DNA from 3 places in the Maricaulis maris genome. Region 2 is predicted to be linked to each of the others. Evidence: predicted binding sites of a transcription regulator. Region 2 holds the regulator's gene; each other region holds the start of a gene.

Region 1 (5,724 bases), 230 kb from region 2:
CTGGCCGCCCTCGATTCGATTGCCGCGAGTGCCGTAGTCGGCGCGCCGGATACGGCCCGTCCGGGCAATGATGTGGTCCATCTCTTTGTGCAGCCGGCCGAGCCGGACGCCGATCCCGAGGTCATGAAGCGGGACATTCTCGCCTTCTGCCGGGCCAATATGGCGCCTTACAAGGTGCCGCGGGACATTCACCTGATCGCGGCAATCCCGCTCACGCCGGTCGGCAAGATCGACAAGAAACTGTTGCGGGCCAGGCTGACCGGGCAGAGCTGACGGCGCGCGAGGCCTTACAGGTTCTGCGCGTTGAGCAGGGCCCGGTATTCGCGAACCTTGGCGACATAGCGAACCGGTTCGTGACCGCGGGCATAGCCGTAGCGCAGCGTGGTATAATATTGCGGGTCCGACAGCAGGGGCAGGGTTTCCGCGAGATCGTCCCAGCTGTCCTTGTTGCGGCCGAGACGTTCGGCCAGACGGCGGGCGTTATACATGTGGCCCATGCCGACATTATAGGCAGCGAGGGCGAACCAGAGCCGGTCGTCGCCGGTGACGCTGGCCGGGACCCGTTCGTAGAGCTCGTCCAGATAGGCGGCGCCGCCATGAATGCTCTGGTGCGGGTCGGTTCGATCCTCGATGCCAACCCGCTCGGCGGTGGACAGGGTCAGCATCATCAGGCCGCGCACGCCTGTGGCGCTGACGGCATCGGGATCCCAGTGGGATTCCTGGTAGGCCTGCGCCGCCAGCAATTCCCACTCGAAGGGCAGGTCCTCGGCCACGCGCTCGAACACGGGGCGGTATTGCGGCAGGCGGTCGTCGACACGGCGGACGAAGCGGGCGATGTCGACATAGTCATAATCCCCGAACTGCCCGAACCAGGTCTCATCCAGTGTTTCCAGCAAGCCGCTGGTGTGGGCCTCTGCAAACCAGGCCGTCAGGGCTGTGCCCAGACCGTCGACACGTGCATCATAGGGCCAGGCGAGCGATTGCTCGTCGGTCAGGTCCTGGGCGACCACCAGCTCGGGATGCCGGCGCCGGGCAAAGTCGGCGAGATGGGAGTCGGACACCGTGCAATCGGCACGGCCCTCATCGACCATGTCGAGCAGGGGCATCGCCGAGCCGCCCGGGCGTGCGCGCCAGGTCAGTCCCGGGATGTCGGCCTGCAGGCCGCGCAGGGTCTCCTCGTAACTGGACCCTTCAAGTACAACGATGTCGATTCCGGCCAGGCCGGCGCGCCGTGTCGGTCGGACGCCGTCGCGGCGGCAGATGAGTTGTTCCGTCACGGATTTGTAGACGGGGGCGAAGTCGAGATCGGCCGAGCGCTCGCTGGTCTGGGTCAGCCCGGCTGCGGCGATGTGGCCGTCGCCGGCGGCGAGGGCGTCCAGCAGGTCGGGAATGGAGCGGACCGGCTCGAAGCGGGCCGTGACGCCGAGGCTGTCGGCAAAGGCCCGGGCCAGATCGACTTCATAGCCGGTCGGCCCGTCTTCGCCGGCCTGGTAGCTGGTCGGACCCTCCAGGGTCAGCACGACCAGCTCGCCGCGCTCGCGGATCAGCGCCAGTGTATCGGGTTGGCTTGGGCCTTCGGGTGGTCCACCGCAGCTGGCGAGAACAGTCAGACCGAGGGAGAGGGCAAGGGCCGGTTTGAGTCGGCGGCCGATTCGGCGAAGCAAATCTGTCATCTACCCAAGTTAGGGGCTGTGTCTGTGGAATTCAAATTGGCAATTATGACTCGTGATCGGTTTTTGTTCCGTTTTGTTAACCATAAATGTTCCGCTTGTGTTCCCGGAACAAAATTGGTACATCAGCATCTGGTTGCCCGCACCTGAGGGGCATGAAATAAGGGATGAAGGCTATGAGCAAGGGCGCGATTCGACTCGTGAAGAATGAAAAGAACAGCGACAAGGAAAAGGCGATCGAGGCGGCACTGAGCCAGATCGACAAGGCCTTCGGCAAGGGTTCGGTCATGAAGCTGGGCCAGAAGCCGGCCATGGAGATCGAAACGATTTCCACGGGCTCGCTCGGCCTCGACATCGCGCTGGGCATTGGCGGGCTTCCCAAGGGCCGGATCATCGAGATCTACGGTCCGGAGAGCTCGGGCAAGACCACACTGGCCCTGCACACGGTCGCCGAAGCCCAGAAGACCGGCGGCGTGGCCGCTTTCGTCGACGCCGAGCACGCGCTCGACCCGATCTATGCCGGCAAGCTGGGCGTGGATGTCGGCGAGCTTCTGGTGTCGCAGCCGGATACCGGTGAGCAGGCTCTTGAGATCGCTGACACGCTGGTCCGTTCCGGGGCCGTGGACATCCTGGTCATCGACTCGGTCGCGGCCCTGACGCCGCGCGCCGAGCTGGAAGGCGAGATGGGCGACAGCCTGCCGGGCCTGCAGGCTCGCCTGATGAGCCAGGCGCTGCGCAAGCTGACCGGTTCGATCTCCAAGTCGAAATGCCTGGTCATCTTCATCAACCAGATCCGCATGAAAATCGGCGTGATGTTCGGCTCTCCCGAGACCACGACCGGCGGCAATGCGCTGAAATTCTACTCCTCGGTCCGTCTCGATATCCGCCGGATCGGTTCTATCAAGAATCGCGATGAGGTGATCGGCAACCAGACCCGCGTCAAGGTGGTGAAGAACAAGGTGGCTCCGCCCTTCCGCGAGGTCGAGTTCGACATCCTCTATGGCGAGGGGATTTCCAAGATGGGCGAGCTGATTGATCTCGGGGTCAAGGGCGAGGTGATCGAGAAGTCCGGGTCCTGGTACTCCTATAACTCGGAGCGGATCGGGCAAGGCCGCGAGAATGCGCGCCAGTTCATGCTGGATAATCCCGATATCGCTGGCGAAATCGAAGCCAAGGTGCGCGCCAATGCGGGCCTGATTGCCGACAAGATCCTGACCGGTCCGGATGCCGTGGAAGACGACGCGGCCGCCGGCTGAGTTGGGCGCGGCTGTTGCGGGGACTCTGGCAGGCGGTCGGCTTGATCGCCCGGGTCGGAGCGCCTCGCAGCACCTCTCCGGCCTGCTGTGGCCTGCCGTCAACATCGCCAACCCGCTGCGGCTACCGCCGGGACCCTCCAGCCGGCGGCGGGCCTGTCCAGAACGGCCTTGCCGGGTGGTCAGAAGCGAGTCGGTGCCGGGGCACGCGGCCTCAACGCCACGGTGAGGCGACAATCGCAGCTTGATTATGAACGGGTGCTTGGCTAGGCCGGGCACCCGTTTCTATATGTCACTCAACAGAAACCGGTTTGTGTCCGCAGATCCTGCGGAGACGCGACACTCCAGCCGACGGGATCGGACATCATGGCCAGCCTGCGCGACATCCGTGCGACTTTCCTCGACTATTTCGCCAGACACGACCACGAGGTGGTGCAATCGGCGCCGCTGGTGCCGCAGGACGATCCGACCCTGCTGTTCGTGAACGCCGGCATGGTCCCGTTCAAGAACGCCTTCACCGGTCAGGAAAAGCGAGCCCTGCCGCGCGCGACCTCGTCGCAGAAATGTGTGCGTGCCGGTGGCAAGCACAATGACCTCGACAATGTCGGCTACACGGCCCGCCACCACACTTTTTTCGAGATGCTGGGCAATTTCTCCTTCGGCGACTACTTCAAGGAAGAGGCGATCGCCCACGCCTGGCAGCTGGTCACCCGCGAATTCGAACTGCCCGCCGACAAGCTCCTGGTCACGGTCTATTCCGAGGACGAGGAAGCGCGCGCCCTGTGGCGCAAGATTGCCGGTCTTTCCGATGACCGCATCATCGGCATCTCCACCTCGGACAATTTCTGGTCAATGGGCGATACCGGCCCCTGCGGTCCGTGTTCGGAAATCTTCTTCGATCACGGCCCGTCGATCCCGGGCGGACCGCCCGGTTCGCCGGACGAGGATGGCGATCGTTTCATCGAGATCTGGAACCTCGTCTTCATGCAGTTCGAGCAGCTCGGCCCGGACGAGCGCATCAACCTGCCCAAGCCGTCGATCGATACCGGCATGGGGCTGGAGCGCATCTCCGCCATCCTGCAGGGCAAGCACAACAACTACGAGACCGACCTGTTCCGCAATCTGATCGCGGCGGGTGAGGCGGTGCTCGGTGTGAAGGCCGAGGGGGCGGCGCTGGCCAGCCACCGGGTGATCGCCGACCACCTCCGTTCGACCTGTTTCCTGATGGCCGATGGGGTCAGCCCCTCCAATGAGGGCCGCGGCTATGTGCTGCGCCGGATCATGCGGCGGGCCATGCGCCATGCCCATATCCTCGGTGCCCATGAGCCGGTGATGTGGAAGCTGGTCTCGGCCCTGCAGGCCGAGATGGGCGAGGCCTATCCCGAGCTCGGCCGTGCCCAGGCCCTGCTGGAGGATTCGCTGAAGGTCGAGGAGGAGCGCTTCCAGCGTACGCTCGGCCGCGGTCTGACCCTGCTTGAAGAGGCAACCGCCGGCATGTCCAAGGGCGATGCCCTTGCGGGTGAGACGGCGTTCAAGCTTTATGACACTTTCGGTTTCCCGCTCGACCTCACCCAGGACGCCCTGCGCGCCAAGGGCATGACGGTCGACGAGGCCGGGTTCGAGACGGCGATGGACAAGCAGCGCGCTGATGCGCGGGCCAGCAAGTTCTCCTCCGGTGATGCCGCTCCGGATGCGGTCTGGTTCTCGGTCCGCGACAAGGCGGGTGCGACGGCCTTTACCGGCTATGCCGGAGCCGGTGGCGAGGGCCGCCTGGTGGCGATCGTCTCGGGTGGGCAGGAAACCAAGGCGCTTGGCGCCGGCCAACGCGCCGAGCTCGTTTTCGACCAGACACCGTTTTACGGCGAGAGTGGCGGCCAGTGCGGCGATACCGGTGAAATCCGTTTCACCGACGGGGCCGTCTTCATCGTAGAGGACACCCAGAAGCGTGGCGGTGACATGCACACCCATATCGGTGTGCTGACCAAGGGCGAGATCACCCTTGGCGACAGCGCGACGCTGGATGCCGATGCGCCGCGCCGTGCCGCCATTCGCGCCAACCACTCGGCCACACACCTCGTGCATGCCGCCCTGCGCGACGTGCTCGGCGGGCATGTGACCCAGAAGGGCTCGCATGTCGGTCCCGACCGTCTGCGCTTCGACTTCTCGCACAACAAGTCGGTGACAGCGGTCGAGATCACGGCGATCGAGGCCCAGGTCAATGCGGTGATCCGCCAGAACAGCCCGGTCTCGACCCGCGAGATGACACCGGACGCTGCCATCGAGGCGGGCGCGCTGGCCCTGTTTGGCGAGAAATATGGCGACAAGGTCCGCGTTCTCACCATGGGCGAGGCGCTCGGCGACCATGACAAGCCGTATTCGGTCGAGCTGTGCGGCGGCACTCATGTCGCGCGTACCGGCGATATCGCCCTGTTCAAGATCGTCGCCGAGACCGCCGTCTCCTCCGGCATCCGCCGTATCGAGGCGATGACCGCGGAGGGCGCCCGCCTCTACATGGAAGAGCAGATGGGCTTCGGCCGTGCCGCGGCCGATGCGCTGAAGATCCCGACCGCTGACCTGGCAACCCGTGTCTCGTCCCTGATGGAGGAGCGCAAGAAGCTGGAACGCCAGCTCGCCGAGGCGAAGAAGCAGCTCGCCATGGGCGGAGGCGCTTCGGGCGCACCGGCGGGTCCGGAGACGATCAATGGCGTCAACTTCATTGGCCGGGTGGTCGAAGGGGTCGGCGGCAAGGATTTGCGCGGCCTGATCGACGAGGCCAAGGCCCAGATGGGCTCCGGCGTAGC
Region 2 (5,724 bases):
ATCTTTTCATCTCCGAGACCGGATTGATCCTGGCTCGCGAGACATCCGCCATTCAGGACTCCGAGACCGGCGGGGCCATGGAAGCGGGTTCGGGCTGGGTTGTCAGCGATCGCCGCCGCTCGCGCTTTGCGGCACGGGTCTTTCTGGAGGCGCGCGGTGAGGGCGGACCTGCGCCGACACGCTGGTCTGCGAATTGCGACGCCATGGGCTGCAGCACGCCGCTGGTCGGGCTGAGGTTGACCCGGCTGACCAGGCTCGATGACTGGCAAACGGACTGCCAGCGGTCCGACCTGATCGTCAGCGATGTCGACATCCCCGGCTGGATCGAGGCGCGCTGCGAGGCCGTGGTCTTCGATCCGGATCGTCTCGATCGGACCGGAAGCCAGCTGATCCGGATATCGAAGGGACACATCCGCTCGATCCGCAGTGCACGCCCCGAAGGGCAGGAGCGACCCTGGCGCCCGCTCTGACAGGCGTGAGGGCAATTCAGGTGCCGCCAGCCGCCGCGCCGATGTGCGACCTGGGCCAGGCTCCGTCCTCGGCAGCCAGACCTGCGGTGCACAGGCCATGGCGTCCAAGGTCCGGCTCAATCGAGGACAACACGCATCAGACGACCTGCAAACCATCATACCGACCGCAGAGCATCACACGACCTGCAGGCCATCAGACGAACGACAGGGCCATGAGACGACCCGCAGGACATGGGACGAATGCCCGGGACGATCACACGAGCTGCAGACCCTCGCGCTGGATCACAGGATCCAGCGCCGCATCGAAAGGCCGACGCACGGTATCAAAAACCTGGATCAAAACCTGGATCAAAACCTGGCACGACATCGCGACGCCGGGGCGCGGTGACAGCGACACCCTTGCAGCGAATTGAATGGCTCGGCGGACCCGCGTGCCAGACAGAACTGCCACACGCCACGTCACGCTCGGTCAGCTCGATTGGCTCACACCCGGCCGGCGCCAGAGGCAAATCAATCGCCCGTCGATCGGCTAGTGATACTTGCGGATCAGTCCGACCAGACGGCCCTGAACCTTGACGCGATCCGGTCCGAAGATGCGGGTTTCGTAGTCCGGATTGGCGGCTTCGAGGGCAATCGAGCCGCCCTTCTTGCGCAGCCGCTTCAGCGTGGCTTCCTCGTCATCGACGAGGGCGACGACAATGGTGCCGTTTTCGGCCGACTGGCAGCGCTGGATGAGGACCGTGTCGCCATCCATGATGCCGGCTTCGATCATCGAATCACCCTTGACCTCAAGCGCGAAATGCTCGCCCGCACCGACCATGCCGGCCGGGAAGGCGAAGCGGTCGGTCTCGTGCTGGATGGCGGCGATGGGGACGCCGGCAGCGATCCGGCCGAGCATCGGCACATCAATGGTGCCATCGCTGTCGGTCGGTTCCGGCTTGGCGAAATTGCCGCGCACGACATTCGGGCCGAGATTGCCCTTGGGGACGGATGGCGCTTCGGCGACCGCCGCTGACTCCGGCAGTTTGAGAACTTCCAGCGCGCGGGCCCGGTGGGCGAGGCGGCGGATGAAGCCGCGCTCCTCCAGGGCGGTGATGAGACGGTGAACGCCCGACTTGGAGGCCAGCTGCAGGGCGGCCTTCATCTCGTCAAACGAGGGCGAAACCCCGGTTTCCTTGATGCGACCATGGATGAAGAGCAAAAGCTCGTTCTGTTTGCGCGTCAGCAAGGTGACCCCCTTGTTCGCATTCCCGGATTCAGGCTGACACCCGCGGGAACAAATCAGGAATAGGAGGTCATGTTCTATAAGTGTTCCGAAGAGGCGTCAAGCGCTTCCGGCGCGACCGAGGAGCGCCCGCGTGGCCGCTGTCACGTCGCTCTGCCGCATCAGGCTTTCGCCGACCAGCAGGGCCCGTGCGCCCGCCGCCTTGAGACGCACGGCGTCGGCATGGCTGGCAATCCCGCTCTCGGCGACCAGCAGCCGGTCGGAAGCCACCATCGGGGCCAGGGTATCGAATGTGTCCAGCGAGGTCTGGAAGGTCCGCAGATTGCGGTTGTTGACGCCGAGAAGCGGGGCGTCGAGGGCCAGCGCGCGCTCCATTTCCGGTGCGTCATGGACCTCGACCAGAACATCGAGTGACCATTTGGCGGCTTCGTCGATCAGGGCGCGGGCGGTGTCGTCATCGATCGCCGCCATGATCACCAGGATGGCGTCGGCGCCCAGCATCCGGGCCTCCGCGACCTGGTAGCGGTCATACATGAAGTCCTTGCGCAGGGCGGGCAGGGAGACCGCGGCCCGTGCCGCCGTCAGGAAGGCGTCAGCGCCCTGGAAGCTCGGCCCGTCGGTGAGCACGGACAGGCAGGTCGCGCCGCCGGCCTCATAGGCGCGGGCCAGGGCAGGCGGGTCGAAATCGGCGCGGATGAGGCCCTTTGACGGGCTCGCCTTCTTGATCTCGGCGATCAGGCCGAGGCCCTCGGGTGCACTGGCGAGGGCGGCCTGGAAGCCGCGAACCGGCGCCGCATCGCGCGCCGCCGCTGCGATCTCGTCATAGGGGCGGGCGGTCTTGCAGGCGTCGATATGATCGCGCTTGTAGGCGCCGATGCGGGCCAGCGTATCCGGTGTTGCGGCCATGGCTCAGGCCTCCCCGTTGGAAATGGCGACCATGCGGTCGAGTGCGGCACTGGCGCGGCCATCATCAATGGCGGCAGCCGCCAGGACAGCCCCCGCCGCAATGGTCTCGGCCAGACCGGCGAGCATCAGGGCGCCGCCGGCATTGAGCACCGCGATGTCACGGAAGGCGCCGGTCTCGCCATCGAGCAGGGCCCGGATCGCCGCCGCATTTTCCTGCGGCGTACCGCCCTGCAGGGCCTCATCGGAAACGACAGGCAGGCCGGCCTCTTCGGGATGGAAACTGTATTCGCGGATCTCGCCATCGCGCAGCTCGGCGATGTCGGACCCGGTTGTGGTGGTCAGCTCGTCCATGCCGTCCTGACCGCATATCACCAGCGCGCGCTCGCAGCCGAGATCGCGCAGCGCAGTCGCCATCGGGACCAGCCAGCGCCTGTCATAGACGCCGAGCAATTGCCGTTTCACCCCAGCCGGATTGGACAGCGGCCCGAGCAGGTTGAACACGGTGCGGACCTTGAGCGCCTGGCGCGCCGAACCGACATGGCGAACGGCTGCGTGATGGGCGGGGGCGTAGAGAAAGCCGACCCGGGCCTCGTTCAGCGAGCGCTCGACCAGGGCCGGTGCACAGTCGAGCTTGACCCCGAGCTGGCCCAGCACGTCCGACGAGCCGGATTCGGACGATGCCGCCCGATTGCCGTGCTTGGCGACAATGGCGCCGGCGCCGGCGGCAATGATGGCGGCGGTGGTTGAGATATTCCACGCGCCCTTGCCGTCGCCGCCGGTGCCGCACGTATCGATCGCACCCTCGGGCGCGTTGATCCGGGTCATGCGGCTGCGCAGGGCCCGGGCGCCGGATGCGATATCGCTCGGGCGCTCGCCAAGCGCCGCGAGACCGATCAGGAATCCGCCGATGGCGGCGTCCGCGACATCGCCGGACATCAGCTCGTCAAAAGCGCCGGCGATGGCCGTATCAGCCGGAAATTCGCCGCGCGCAAAGGCGGTCAGGCAGAGGGAAATGTTTTGCATTGTCAGTCGTTTCGCTGAGTAAGATCAAGCACGACACCAGGTCATGCGCCGGTCAGGGGCAGGATGTTTTGCGCCATCGATGGACCGACCCGCCGAAGGTTGGCGGCCAAGGGTATCGAACGCGCGCCGGATCCGGCACAGCCCTCGCGCCGGCACCTTGGGCCGGGCAAAGCGGGTCTGTGGCGGAGCAAGACGGCATACCTGTCACCGGGTTGAACAAAGCGAACCCGCACGATTTAGCGCGTGCCTGCCGCCGGTTCAACGCTCGCTCGCGGTGTTTGCGGTCAGGCGCCGCTGCCTGGGCCGGATCAGGCTGCGGCGGCGCGGGGCAGGCCGGTCAGATCGAGGAAATTGCGGAGCAGGTCGTGGCCGTGTTCCGAGGCAATCGACTCGGGGTGAAACTGCACCCCGTGAACCGGGCGCTGGCGATGGCACAGGCCCATGATCTCGCCATCGGCGGTGTGCGCTGTCACCCGCAGCACATCCGGCACGCTTTCGGGACGGACCGCGAGCGAGTGATAGCGGGTCGCCGTGAAGGGGCTGGGCAGGCCGGCGAAGAGACCGGTCCCGTCATGCTCTACCGGGCTGGTCTTGCCATGCATGATGGCCTTGGCCGAGATCACCTCTCCCCCGAACACCTGGCCGATCGACTGGTGACCGAGGCAAACCCCGAGGATCGGCATGTCATCCGGTGCGGTGGCGATCAGGTCGAGGCAGATACCGGCCCGGTCCGGATCGCACGGGCCCGGCGACAGCACGATGCCACTCGGCTTCAGGGCGAGGGCGTCGGCGGCGCTCATCGCATCATTGCGGATCACCCGGGTCGTGGCCCCCAATTCCTGGAAGTAGTGGACCAGGTTGAAGGTGAAACTGTCGTAGTTGTCGATGATCAGCAGCATGGCGCTCTCCCTTGCTCAAACCTAGTCAGTGGGGGCGGTTTCGCCAATCCCGCCAGCGCATTAACGCCTGATTAACCGCCTTCGCGCGCACTGGTGCCATGACCCGACGCAGCGCAGCTCCCCTGAAGGCGCGACATTCCGCGATCCCGGCCTTTGCCGGTGCGTTGGCGGCTGCGGCCTATCTCCTTGGTGCGATTGTGTTTTCAGTGGCAAGCAAGGGCGGTTTTCCAGCGCCGGCGATGGCATCGGCAGACAGTTCCGGGCAGCATCAGGGCGTTCGAGTCACCCGCGCCCGCAATCTTGATTCGCTGGATCCGGTCCCGGTGAGCGCCGTCGCCGATGCCCTTGCAGCGCCGATTGATGTCGCCGCATCAAATATGAGCCCGGTTGTCATCGCTCCGGCGGACCGTCCGGCCCCGGCGCCCCGGCGGCCCCGGATCGCAATCGTGATCGATGATGTCGGGCTCGACATCGCTGCCGCCGAGCGTGTCCTTGCCCTGCCTGTTGCGCTGACCGTGGCCATTCTGCCCTATGCCGACGCCTCGGCCGAGCTGGCCGCCCTGGCGCGGATGAGCGGGCACGACGTGATGCTTCACATGCCGATGGAACCGGTCGGTCTGGCTGATCCGGGACCGAATGCCCTGCGGATCGGTCTCAGCGATGCCGACCTCCAGGCCCGGATGCGCTGGGCCATGGCCCGTGTGCCGGGGGCGATCGGTCTGAACAATCACATGGGCAGCCGGTTCACGACCGATCCACGCGCCCTGCGGGTGGCGCTGTCGGCGATCAGTCATGACAATCCGCTTTTCCTTGATAGTCTGACCACGGCGGAGAGCCGCGGTCGGGCCGTGGCGGCGGGCCTGGGCCTGCGCGCGCTGGAGCGGGACATCTTTCTCGATCATGATCTCGACGCGGGCTCGATCGAGGCGCGGCTGGCCGAAGCGGTAGATCTCGCCGGGCAGGACGGGTACGCGGTCGTGATCGGTCACCCACATGCGCTGACGCTGGAAACGCTCGAGACCTGGCTGGCCAGCCCGGCGGCACAGGGTATCGATTTCGTCACCACCACCACGCTGTCGGACGCCGTCCTCGCCAGCGAGCCGGGGCTTCAGGCATCAGCGATCCAGGCTTCAGGGGGCCAAGCTTCAGGGATTCAGGCCTCAGTGATCGAGGCTGTCAATCGCGGCGCGGAATAGCGCTT
Region 3 (5,724 bases), 650 kb from region 2:
CGCAGGAAGTTCTCGACCACCTTTTTCTCGCCGGCCTTGTCGAACTTCACCGTGTATTTCGACCCGTCGGCTTTCTTCACCGTGCCGTAGCCGAACTTGTCGTGGAAGACGCGGTCGCCGGCGCGCCAGGTTCCCTGTGTGTCGGAACCGCCGCTTTCGATCAGCGTGGCCTTGGCGTTGATGGTGGGCGGGGCGGACTTGCGGCCCGATTGCTGGTTGGCCTGATAGCGCTTCCAGCCGGGGCTGGAATAGCTCGAGGCCATGGCGTCGGGCTTCTGGCTGACGCTCTCAAAGCCTGGTCCGCCGTCATAATAGCCGGTCTCCGAGCGCGCCTCGACATGGTCGATCGGCATCTCGTCGATGAAGCGGGACGGGATGACGGTCTGCCAGCGGCCATAGATCATGCGATTGGCGGTGAAGGTGATGATGGCGCGTTCGCGGGCCCGGGTGATGCCGACATAGGCGAGGCGGCGTTCCTCCTCGAGCGAGCGCGTGCCGCCCTCGTCGAGCGAACGCTGCGACGGGAAGACGGTCTCTTCCCAGCCGGGCAGGAAGACGAGCGGGAATTCCAGACCCTTGGCGCCGTGCAGCGTCATCAGCGAGACTTCGTCCTCGTCCGGCTTGCGGTCGGCATCGGTCAAAAGGGCGACGTGTTCGAGATAGGCTTCCAGCGTGTCGTACTCGCCCATGGAGCGGACGAGCTCCTTGAGGTTCTCCAGCCGGCCGGCGGCCTGGGGGGTCTTGTCCTCGCGCCACATGGCGGTGTAGCCGCTTTCGTCGAGCACGATCTCGGCCAGCTCGTCGAGCCGGCTCTGCTCGGATTGTTCGCGCCAGCGCTCGATATCGCGCAGGAAAACCGAGAGCGCGGTGCGCGCCTTGCCGCGGATCTCGTCGGTGCCGAGCATGACCCGCGTTGCTTCCATCATCGGCACGGCCATGGCGCGGGCGGTCATGGCAATCTTCTGGACCGTGGTGTCACCAATGCCGCGCTTGGGTGTGTTGACGATGCGCTCGAAGGCGAGATCGTCCTCGGGCGAGCGGACCAGGCGCAGATAGGCATGGGCGTCGCGGACCTCGGCGCGCTCGAAGAAGCGCGGTCCGCCGATCACCTTGTAGGGCAGGCCCAGCATGATGAAGCGGTCTTCAAAGGCGCGCATCTGCCAGGCCGCGCGCACCAGCACGGCACTGTCGGAATAGGCGCGGCCACCGGAGACCCAGTTCTCGATCTCCTCGGCGACATAGCGGGCCTCGGCCTCGCCATCCCAGATGCCGCGGACCTGGACCTTCTCGCCATCGGCATCATCGGTCCACAGCGTCTTGCCGAGGCGCGAGCGATTGGCCGCGATCAAGCCCGAGGCGGCGCCCAGGATATGCGCGGTCGAGCGGTAATTGCGCTCCAGCCGGATCACCTCGGCGCCGGCGAAGTCCTTCTCGAAGCGCAGGATGTTGTCCACCTCGGCGCCGCGCCAGCCATAGATCGACTGGTCGTCATCGCCCACGCAGCAGATATTCCCGGTGCCCTGGGCCAGGAGGCGCAGCCAGAGATACTGGGCGACATTGGTGTCCTGGTACTCGTCGACGAGCAGGTAGCGGAACTTGTCGTGATAGAGTTTCAGGACATCCGGATTGTCCTTGAAGATGTGCAGCGTGTGGAGCAGAAGATCGCCGAAATCGGCGGCATTGAGCGTCTTCAGGCGGGCCTGGTAGATCTGATAGAGGTCCTGGCCACGCCCTTCGGCGAAGGCCCACTTGTCTCCCTCGCCAAGCTGGGCCGGCATCAGGCCGCGGTTTTTCCAGCCATCGATCAGGCTGGCGAGATGGCGCGGTGTCCAGCGCTTCTCATCGATATTCTCCGCCTGGATGATCTGCTTCATCAGGCGCAGCTGGTCGTCTGTGTCGAGAATGGTGAAGGAGGATTTCAGGTCCACAAGCTCGGCATGGCGGCGCAGGATCTGGGCCGAGACCGAGTGGAAGGTTCCCAGCCACGGCACGCCCTCGACCGCCTCGCCGATGATCTTGCCGACCCGTTCCTTCATCTCGCGCGCCGCCTTGTTGGTGAAGGTGACGGCAAGGATTTCCCACGGCCGGGCGCGACCGGTGGCGAGGATATGGGCGAGGCGGGTGGTCAGGACGCGGGTCTTGCCGGTGCCGGCGCCCGCCAGCACCAGGACCGGCCCGTCCATCGCTTCCACGGCCGCGCGCTGCTCGGCATTGAGCCCCTGAAGATAGGGCGTCGGCGGCGCGGGGCGCGCCATGTCGGAGATGGAAAGACCGGACATTGCAATCCAAAGCTAGTGCAAACTGATTCAGGTGCGCATACTGGACCGATTGGCGCCCGATCCCAAGGGAGGGATGTGTGATTGTTCGTTTTTTGTTCGCTTTGGGTTGGTGTTGAAACGCTGAGTGGTTGAATGGCCGGTCGGCCCCGGATCTGCGCCCGGCTTTCGCCGGGCTTCGTCCGGGGGGAATAAGCTGGGTTGATTGAAATCTCACACATCCATTTTTCCCGGACGCGCATAGCGCGATCCGGGACCGACGTTGGTTCAGTGAGCGGGCAGTCCATCCAAAAGGGTTTGCGTATGACGTCAGTGATACAAGTCAGTGTTACTCGAGACAGTATCTGCGCGGCGGAAGAGGCTGAGCTTTCACATTCCGAGTGTTTGACGCTCTCGCCGGTGCACTCCACCGAGGAGCTGCTTGTGAGTTTGGGGCGAGCCTTTGAACGACCAACCTACGGCATCTGGATAGTGATCGCCGGCCAGCGTGAGATTGGCATTCTGCTGGGGCAAGATGAGCCACTCTTCGGCGTGAACGGCGTTGAGTTGGGGGAACTGCCTCGTCGCCTGGATGGTGGCCTTCAAATTCATCTTCAGCTGAAGAGATACAGCCGATACGGCCTTGAGCAGGAATGTGCCCGTCTCGGCGCCGTGTCGGTGGAAAAGCTATGAGCTGTTTAGCAGCGGAGGTTTGGACAGGGGCGTGAGGGAGTGCGGCTTTCCCCCGCTCGCCGGCCCCGGATCTGCGCCCGGCTTTTGCCGGGCTTCGTCCGGGGGAAATGAGCTGGGTTGATTGAAATCACACACATCCATTTTTCCCGGACGCGCAAAGCGCGATCCGGGACCGACGTTGAGCTCACCATTCCAGAATAGGTTCAGTCTTCGAGGCGGGTGACCATCGGAATCTGTTCATCGAAGTCACCGCGGATCTCGAACCAGAGGTCTTTCCAACCGGGGTTCATCGCTTCGATCAGCGCGATCTTCCAGGCGCGTCGCCAGCGTTTGATGAGATATTCGCGGTGGGCAGCGGACTCGAAGCCGTCATGCCATTCGAACCAGCCGAGTTGCTTGATGCCGTATCGCTTGGTGTGGCCGGCGATCGCTCCTGTCCGGTGCTGCCAGGTCCGCCAGACCAGGTCTTTCGTGCGGCCGACATAGAGGGCGCCGTGCGGGCGGCTGAAGAGGATGTAGACAGCTTCTGGTGCCAGCATTGTCATGCAATTTATAATTGCATATAACTTCAGTAATCGCAATGAGGGCGTGTTCTGATCGTCCCGTCGGCCCCGGATCTGCACCCGGCTTTCGCCGGGCTTCGTCCGGGGGAAATGAGCTGGGTTGATTGAATTCACACACATCCATTTTTCCCGGACGCGCGCAGCGCGATCCGGGACCGACGTTGAGCTCACCATTCCAGAACGAATTCAGTCTTCGAGGCAGGTCACGATCGGAACCTGCTCATCAAAATCACCGCGGATCTCGAACCAGAGGTCTTTCCAACCGGGGTTCATCGCTTCGATCAGCGCGATCTTCCAGGCGCGTCGCCAGCGCTTGATGAGATACTCGCGGTGGGCAGCGGACTCGAAGCCGTCATGCCATTCGAACCAGCCGAGTTGCTTGATGCCGTATCGCTTGGTGTGGCCGGCGATCGCACCGGTTCGGTGTTGCCAGGTCCGCCAGACCAGGTCTTTCGTGCGTCCGACATAAAGCGCGCCTTTCGGGCGGCTGAAGAGAATGTAGACGGCTTCGGGTGCGAGCATTGTCATGCAATTTATAATTGCATATCACTTCAGATATCGCAATGAGGGCGTGTTCTGATCGTCCCGTCGGCCCCGGATCTGCACCCGGCTTTCGCCGGGCTTCGTCCGGGGGAAATAAGCTGGGTTGGTTGTAATCTCACACACCCATTTTTCCCGGACGCGCATAGCGCGATCCGGGACCGACTTTGGGCTTAACAATCCCGAACGACTTCAGTCTTCGAGGCGCGCGACGATCGGGACCTGTTCGTCGAAATCGCCGCACCATCCGGCTTCACCCGAACAGCGCATCCACATTGGCCTGGGCGGCTTCGTCGTCGAGTTCGTCGGCGGCGTCGCTATGGCCATTGATTGTGCCGGAGGCGGCGGCGATGAGCGGCTTGATCTCTTCGCTCGCGAGTTCCGCGATCCGGGCGCAGGCTTCGGGGTTGGTGGTTTCGCGCAGGACTTCCTGCGCCCGCTGGACCTCACCGTCGATCTGCAGGATCAGGGTTTCCAGATGCGCCCGCACGGCATTCGGCGCAGCGCGATAGGCAAGGATGGCGAGGTCCTTGTCCTTGAAGCTGGAGTTGGCGAAGTGGCTGGGATAGTCGGCGGGCGCCCACTCCAGCACGTCTTCGGCGCAGTCGGGCATGTCCGGCAACATTTCCATCAGCATCACCACCTCGTTGAAGTGGTTGAGATAGTCGGTCGCCAGCCCGGTATTGGGATTGATATTGGCCGCAAGCAAAGCCTCCGCCGTCAGCGGAGACTCGCCGATCACGGGGCGATCGGAGGCCAAATTGTCAAAGTCACCCAGTCCCATGACGCCACTTTACCCCGAACATTCTTTCCAGAGGGCTAACCCCGCGCCCGCCACAGCCACAGCGCTCCCCTCAGCGGTGCTCTTCCTCGCTGATCTCGGCCAGCCGACGGGCATAGGCTGCCTGCGCGTCGGCCTTGGTGATGACACCGGTTATCGCCTGGGCGTCCGAGCGTTCGCGAACGATGGCGCTGTCGATCTGCTCGGCATCGAGGACAGCGAATGCCCGGCCGAGTGTGTCGTCCTCATAGACGCAGGTGCCGTCCGGCATGGTCGATTTGCCCCAGTCACCCAGCGGTTCCATGACGTCGCGGACGCGCACCATCTGCAGCACCAGGCGGCTGGCGCCGCCGGCAATGTCATAGCCGCGGCGGCGCATTTGCAACTGGAACAGCGAGCCGCCCAGGGTCGACTGCGACAGCACGGTGGCCAGCGAGACGGCGACCAGAACGGCGACCGAGGCTTCGTAGCTGGTGGTCAGCTCGAACACGATCAGCGTTGTCGAGAGCGGTGCGCCGAGGACGGCCCCGGCGACCGCGCCCATGCCGATGACGGCGAAGAAGCCGGGGCCGGCCGTCTGGTCACCGGCGAGGACGGCGAGCCCGATCCCGAAGGCCGAGCCCAGCATGGCGCCGAGATAGAGCGAGGGCGAGAAGACGCCGCCGGCAAAGCGGCAGGCCAGCGAGATCACGGTTGCGAGTGTCTTCAGCGCGATCAGCAGGATCAGCAGGCCGAAGGTGTATTCGGTCGCCAGCGCGTTCGAGGTTGCCTCATAGCCGACGCCGAGAATCTCCGGTGCCATCAGCGCGATCAGTCCGATCGCCAGCCCGCCCGGGATCGGCAATAGCCAGCTTGGCAGGTGGATTTTCTCCATCCAGCCGGCAAACAGGAG

What was found. The regulator LexA, encoded in region 2, represses DNA repair genes until DNA is damaged. The targets are predictions, from matches to a motif close to ATGTTCCNCTTGTGTTCC.
Region 1: a site for LexA is predicted at 1,760-1,777, ahead of recA (recombinase RecA). Genes of this name have one in related genera too.
Region 3: a site for LexA is predicted at 2,361-2,378, ahead of AAA969_RS10315 (ATP-dependent helicase). Genes of this name have one in related genera too.

The regions. Positions count from the first base shown of each region.
Region 1 covers NZ_AP027270.1:1,749,072-1,754,795, reverse strand. Annotated here, with positions in the region: gene AAA969_RS08180 (class I adenylate-forming enzyme family protein) at 1-273, shown strand, start outside; gene mltF (membrane-bound lytic murein transglycosylase MltF) at 288-1,673, opposite strand; gene recA (recombinase RecA) at 1,847-2,926, shown strand; gene alaS (alanine--tRNA ligase) at 3,290-5,724, shown strand, end outside.
Region 2 covers NZ_AP027270.1:1,514,158-1,519,881, reverse strand. Annotated here, with positions in the region: gene AAA969_RS07125 (ComEC/Rec2 family competence protein) at 1-470, shown strand, start outside; gene lexA (transcriptional repressor LexA) at 1,000-1,698, opposite strand; gene trpC (indole-3-glycerol phosphate synthase TrpC) at 1,795-2,601, opposite strand; gene trpD (anthranilate phosphoribosyltransferase) at 2,605-3,624, opposite strand; gene AAA969_RS07105 (anthranilate synthase component II) at 3,933-4,523, opposite strand; gene AAA969_RS07100 (divergent polysaccharide deacetylase family protein) at 4,622-5,719, shown strand; gene trpE (anthranilate synthase component I) at 5,684-5,724, opposite strand, start outside.
Region 3 covers NZ_AP027270.1:2,162,182-2,167,905, reverse strand. Annotated here, with positions in the region: gene AAA969_RS10315 (ATP-dependent helicase) at 1-2,279, opposite strand, end outside; gene AAA969_RS10310 (hypothetical protein) at 2,580-2,948, shown strand; gene AAA969_RS10305 (GIY-YIG nuclease family protein) at 3,152-3,631, opposite strand; gene AAA969_RS10300 (GIY-YIG nuclease family protein) at 3,698-4,039, opposite strand; gene AAA969_RS10295 (hypothetical protein) at 4,305-4,790, opposite strand; gene AAA969_RS10290 (chloride channel protein) at 4,906-5,724, opposite strand, start outside.